Regions from separate parts of the Priestia sp. VA7 genome, predicted to be linked through region 3. Evidence: riboswitches for the same ligand, from Rfam matches in the RefSeq annotation. Region 3 holds a riboswitch; each other region holds the start of a gene.
What was found. A riboswitch is a leader RNA that binds a small molecule or an ion and turns the genes downstream of it on or off. The one in region 3 is predicted to bind lysine.
Positions count from the first base shown of each region.

Region 1: linked by a shared signal. The riboswitch ahead of lysA (diaminopimelate decarboxylase) and the one ahead of dapA (4-hydroxy-tetrahydrodipicolinate synthase) in region 3 are both predicted to bind lysine.
Region 2: linked by a shared signal. The riboswitch ahead of AC0C45_RS00970 (aspartate kinase) and the one ahead of dapA (4-hydroxy-tetrahydrodipicolinate synthase) in region 3 are both predicted to bind lysine.

Region 1 covers NZ_JBVQPN010000004.1:646,275-648,481, reverse strand. Annotated here, with positions in the region: gene AC0C45_RS21140 (NAD(P)/FAD-dependent oxidoreductase) at 1-81, opposite strand, end outside; gene AC0C45_RS21135 (hypothetical protein) at 465-914, shown strand; lysine riboswitch at 981-1,163, shown strand; gene lysA (diaminopimelate decarboxylase) at 1,309-2,207, shown strand, end outside.
Region 2 covers NZ_JBVQPN010000001.1:179,385-181,591, reverse strand. Annotated here, with positions in the region: gene AC0C45_RS00970 (aspartate kinase) at 1-1,041, opposite strand, end outside; lysine riboswitch at 1,183-1,360, opposite strand; gene uvrC (excinuclease ABC subunit UvrC) at 1,426-2,207, opposite strand, start outside.
Region 3 covers NZ_JBVQPN010000002.1:1,078,566-1,080,772, forward strand. Annotated here, with positions in the region: gene AC0C45_RS11975 (hypothetical protein) at 1-260, shown strand, start outside; lysine riboswitch at 557-735, shown strand; gene dapA (4-hydroxy-tetrahydrodipicolinate synthase) at 863-1,750, shown strand; gene AC0C45_RS11985 (DMT family transporter) at 2,012-2,207, opposite strand, start outside.

The DNA.
Region 1 (2,207 bases), on a different contig from region 3:
CACATCTGCTTCTGCTTTTGCTAAATGATATGCTGTAGAAGCTCCAAGTATCCCAGCTCCAACTACGATGTATGTTTTCATACCAAAACACCCTTTTCTTTCTTCTAGTATTCTCATGCTATATGTACGCAACTTTAGCATAGCAAAAAAAGAAGTCACATACTAGGTGAAGCTATTTTGAGCTTATTTTTACGTCCTTCTGCCTTTAACATATAGCTCCTTTCATCTCGTAAACAAAAGTGTTAAAAGTTCCTTTACGGAGATTATAGCAGGGTGAAGAAGGCCATAAATAGTGGTAGTACGTCTTTAACGCTGTTTCTTACGGCTTTTCTATTATAGTTTCTGAATAAAAGCGGAGAGAATAAAATTTCTATAATATGTAAATAAAAAGAAATAACCATTATTTTAAGAAGAGCGCATGCAATCTTCATTTGTATTAGTTTTCATCATCCTTGGTTTACTATTTGGCAAGTGGCGAAGGTATCAAGAATACTATCGTCACGGGGAATTTGCTTTATGAAGTGCTGCTGTTTCATCACCGCGTATGGGTATTTCACCCTGTTGGTATTGATCACCTTTTTCTACCCGATCACCTAATGGTTTCCCTTGGAATAACCTTAATTATTTATCCGTTTGTTATACCGGTTTTTTTAGGAAGGCTGCCGCTGCATGTAAGCGGTAGCCTGTGGTGGATTCTTTTGTGGGGGCTTTTATTTACTGTGATTGAGTTCATTGCTTATGTTAATCACAGTATCACTCATCATTATGGATGGTCGCTGCTGTGTTCTTTTCTCTTCAATATTGTCACGTTCTCACTTTTAATCATTCATCAGAAGACAGCACTGGCTGCTTGGATTCTATCTGGAAGCTTCATAGCTTTCTTATTTATTTTTTTTGATATTCCTATGCCTTAACTTTTCATTGACTAGACGGAGGAAAAGGAAATATAATAGGAATTACATTTAAATATAATTTTCCTCTCTGAGAATAGAGGTGCATGAAATCAAGAGTCACTTATTGGAGACTAATGGAGTCTGTGAAGATAAGTAAAAGGGATTTCGTGCCGAAGTATATAAACATCCATTGTGTTCATATACTGGTTCAGTATTGAATAAATGCTGAGCTGTCACAAACCATTTGGTTTGTGGAGAGCTATTGAAGAGATGTTGATGCCTAGAATGTAATAATACTTTATTATTATGAAACCAAGACGCGTGAACATCACTTCACGGGTCTTTTTTGTGTTTTTCTACTGACCATCAAAGTTCAAAGTTATAGTTGAATGATTTAAATGGAGGGATACGAATTATGTACTTACATGGAACGAGTAAAATTAACAGCAACAATCATTTAGAAATTGGGCAGTGCGATACGGTCGAACTGAAAAAACAATACGGCACTCCTCTATACATCTACGATCAAGAATTAATTGAAACGAAATGCAAGGCCTTCCATTCAGCCTTTCGAAGAAGCGGATTTTCATATCAAATCGCCTATGCAGGGAAAGCATTTCTTTGTATGGAAATGGCTAGCCTTTTAACGAAGCTTGATATGTCACTAGATGTGGTCTCAGGAGGCGAATTATTTACAGCGCTTGAAGCTGGATATCCAGCTGAACGCATTCATTTTCACGGAAATAATAAAACGATTGAAGAAATGGAAATGGCTCTTGATGCAAATATTGGCTGTTTTGTTGTTGATAACTTTACCGAACTTGAAGTTTTGCATGCCTTAGCAGCTGAGCGCAAACAGAAAGCATCTATTCTTCTGCGTGTTACTCCAGGGATTGAAGCCCATACACATGAATATATTATGACCGGACAGGAAGATTCCAAGTTTGGATTTGGTCTTTCCAATGACCAAGCCATGAAAGCGGTAAGTTCTGCGTTAGAAAAGCCTTACTACGATCTTTTAGGCATTCATTGTCATATTGGTTCGCAAATTTTTGAAGTAGATGGTTTTTCTCGCGCCATTGATATTTTAACTGATTTCTTATTCAGCATTCGTGATAAAATGGAATTTGAAGTAAAAGTTTTAAACGTAGGTGGTGGTTTTGGTATTCGTTATACCGAAAGCGACTCTCCTCTTCCAGTTGAGTATTATGTAGATGCACTGACAGAAAAGCTAAGCCGCACGTTAACTGAACAGAATTATACCCTTCCAGAAGTCTGGATTGAGCCTGGAAGAAGCATCGTAGGAGAAGCAGG
Region 2 (2,207 bases), on a different contig from region 3:
AGAGCCAACAATTGATACTTTAGCCAGACCGCTTTCATGTTCAATACGCGTATATCCTAAAGTAGATTTATACTCTTTTAAGACGGCAAGAGCGGCGTCTACGTCTACGGTTTTAATAGAAAATGAGATAGAGAGACGATTATTAGCGGTTACGTTTTGAATAATAATGTCCACATTTAACTGTTCTTTTGCTAATGCTGTAAAAATAGTAGAAAGAGTTTGCAACTCGTTGTTTAACCCTTCAATTGTTACTCGTGAAATATTATCTTCAAACGCAATTCCTCTTACGACCAAGTTTTGTTCCATTGAAACTTCCTCCTCAACAATCGTTCCATTCTCGTTTTCTAAGCTTGAACGCACTTCTAGCGGTACCTGATAATTTTTTGCAAACTCAACAGCGCGCGGATGCAGCACCCCTGCTCCCAAATTAGCTAATTCTAACATTTCGTCATATGAAATAGAGTGAAGCTTACGAGCATCTTCTACATAGCGCGGATCTGTCGTAAACACTCCTGTTACGTCTGTATAAATATCACATTTTGCAGCTTTTAATGCTGCGGCAAGAGCTACTGCCGTCGTGTCAGAGCCGCCTCGACCTAATGTTGTAATGCTTCCATCTTCTGAACAGCCTTGGAATCCAGCTACTACTACGATTCGGCCTCTATCTAATTGGCTTTGAATACGAGTCGTGTCAATGTGCTGGATTCGTGCATTGCTGTGAACTGCTTCCGTCTGGATACCAGCTTGCCAACCTGTTAGCGAAGTTGCTTCATACCCTTTATATTGAAGGGCCATTGTTAACAGGGAAATCGTTACTTGTTCTCCAGTTGTAAGAAGCATATCCATTTCGCGTTTGCTTGGACTGTCCGTAATATCACTTGCTAATTTCACCAGTGCATCTGTAGTTTTGCCCATTGCCGATACAACAACTACTACTTGGTTACCGCGCTCTGCTTCTTGAATAACACGGTTTGCTACATTTTGGATACGTTCAACAGAACCAACAGATGTTCCACCAAATTTTTGAACGATTAATGCCATAATTTTGTTCATTCCTTTTCAATAAATTTGCATATGCAGGATGATGAGAAGCTAAATTTTTTTACTCAGACAATAAAAAAAGCAATGAGATGAGCTCTCATTGCTTAACGAACGAAAATTATAAAATATAACCGTCCACTGCCGTGAGATAGCTCTCCAAGAATCTACATCTTGACAATCCTACGTTTATTCAACGCAGAACCAGCAATCATTACTATGAGGTAATGTTCACTTCGGCAAATTTCCCTTTCCGCATCATTCATAAGAGCTCATACCCTTCCTGATACGTACTGATTAAATTTGCACCTCTATCTTCACTTCATTTGATGAAGTGTCGTATGAAATTAGTTAATAGCTTATCAAATATTTTCTATTATTTCAAGACTATTTTTGCAATGTTTCATAAATTTTTTCAGCGATGTTTTGAGGAACACCTGAATTTCGAATATCATCAACCGTTGCTTCTTTCAATTTTTTCACGGAACCAAAATACTTTAACAAAGCTTTTTTACGCTTTTCGCCCACTCCCGGAATATCGTCCAGAACAGACTGAAAAGCAGACTTAGAGCGCACTTGACGGTGGAAGGTAATCGCAAAGCGGTGAACTTCATCTTGAATTCGCTGAAGCAAATAAAATTCTTGACTATTGCGTTCAAGCGGTATGATTTGAGGAGGCTCACCAATCATCAGGTTGGAGGTTCTGTGCTTATCATCTTTGACAAGACCTGCTGTAGGCACTAAAAGTCCCAATTCATTTTCGAGAACGTCCTGTACTGCAGCTAAATGCCCTTTGCCTCCATCTACAACAATTAAATCTGGAAGCGGAAGACCCTCTTTTAACGCTCTGGAATACCGTCTGCGAACGACTTCTCTCATGGAACTGTAATCATCTGGTCCCTTTACCGTCTTAATTTTATATTTGCGATATTCTTTCTTTTCCGGTTTCCCATCAACAAAAACAATCATCGCAGAAACGGGATCTGTCCCTTGAATATTTGAATTATCAAATGCTTCGATCCGATAAGGAACGGCAATTCCAAGCTCTTCTCCTAACCGTTCAACTGCGCCAACCGTGCGCTCTTCATCTCGTTCAATTAAATAGAATTTTTCACTGAGCGCAATTTTTGCATTTTTACACGCAAGTTCTACTAATTCTTTCTTTTTGC
Region 3 (2,207 bases):
AAAGGTCAGAAACTAAATTTAGAAAGGCTGAGTCAGAATACTTAAATAAGGCAATCGAAGAATATTTCGTTCGTCGTACATACCATAATGCACCAGTAGTTGATGCACTTCGATATGTACTAACGATTGATAATAAAAGGGAACGTTTAGAAAGTGCCGTTGAACTTTTTGGAGATAATATCAAAGAAGTAAATAACCAAGATATTATAAACTATTTAAACCAATGTAGATGTTATAAGGAAATAAGAGATACAGTCTAAATTTGATGCTATCTTATGAAAAAATTTATAGTTCATAAATAACCAAAAGAGGATTGGAGATATGAACTATAAACAAAAGGATTATTATATTAGCGCAAAAGAAAATGAATATTATAAAGTACTAAATGTAGTCGATTGGATTTGAGTCAATAATCCGGAGGCATTCTCTCAAAAATAAGGGTAAGGACTTAATTACATGGTGTCCATAAAATTATACTTAAATGATTCTTGCGTGAAAGGAAATTTACTGTTATATTAAATTCAATTAAATATTTTCTTATTTCAATATTTTTTGAAGTGAGGATAGAGGTGCAAAGATCATAAGTATACAATTTGAGGAGAATGAGATCCAATGACAATTGTGGAAAGGGGTATTTGCCGAAGCTGAAAGAATCTCATGTTCTTGAAGCTGGTTCTGCTGTTGAATAAATACAGAACTGTCATATGGGAAACTGTATGGAGGGCTATCTTACGCACGGAAACTATTTTTGATAAATATTGTTTCTACTGCAGCAACGAATCCCTCGTTGCTGCTTTTTTGCGTTTCTTATGAATGGCTCTGACCCCTCTAATTTTAAAAATTTTATAAAGGGTGTGTAGTTATGAATTTTGGCCAAGTATTAACAGCAATGGTTACCCCGTTTGATCAGAATGGCGAAATTGACTTTAACGCGACGAAAACGTTGGTTGAGCATTTAATTACAAATGGCACAGACGGCTTAGTTGTAGCTGGTACAACTGGAGAGTCTCCAACATTAACCACAGAAGAAAAAATTGAATTATTCAAATGTGTTGTAGAAGCTGCTGCTGGAAGAGTCCACGTCATCGCTGGAACTGGCTCAAACAACACGCAAGCTTCGATGAGCTTAACGAAACTTGCAGAGGAAACAGGAGTCGATGGTATTATGCTCGTTGCTCCATACTATAATAAGCCGTCTCAAGAAGGCTTGTACCAGCATTTTAAAACGATTGCCGAATCAACCTCTCTACCAGTTATGCTTTATAATATCCCAGGGCGAAGCATAGTTAACATTTCTGTTGAAACAGTTGTTCGTCTATCAGAGATCCCTAATGTTGTGTCAATTAAGGAAGCAAGTGGCAACTTGGATGCCATGGCAGAGATTATTAGCAAAACACCTAGCGACTTTACACTATACAGCGGCGATGATGGGTTAACAATACCAGTATTAGCAATTGGCGGGGCAGGAGTTATTTCAGTTGCTTCCCACATCATTGGCAATGATATGCAAGAAATGATTAATGCCTTCAAAAATGGCGATGTCCAAAAAGCTGCTGCTACACATCGCAATCTGCTTCCAATTATGAGAGCATTATTTATTGCGCCAAGTCCTTCACCAGTAAAAGCTGCATTAAATCTAAATGGAATACAAGTTGGCGGTGTTCGTTTGCCAATGGTTCCTTTAAGTAATAAAGAGCAAAGTGCACTAGAAAAAGTTCTGCAAGCTAGCGGCATTAACGCTACCTGTTGAAATAAATAAAAACAGGTTAGGAGAGAGAGCATAGCTAAAACGACCGATTCAATCGATACATTAAGGCAAGATTGGTACCCAAAGCTCAAGATGGATGAATCATCATTTAGCTAACTTCTAAAAATAGAAAAACTCCCTTAACGCATTGGGGGAGTTTTTCTGTTTTTTTATGTATGTATACTATATACATCTTCAGTTGCCATCCAGAGGGAGACCCATTTCACTATATGTTCATTCTTCTGTCGGTATTGGTGCAAGAACTTATATCTTAGTCAACACGATTCCGCATAGAGTAAGAATAATTCCTATTAATTGATATTTTTTAAGTCTCTCTTTAAAGATAATTAAGCTCCCAATTAAAACAACAATACAATTTAAACTAATGATTGGATAAACCACACTGGATGGACCTTCCTTTAGGGCGAATAAATAACAGCTGTAACCAATCGTACTTAAT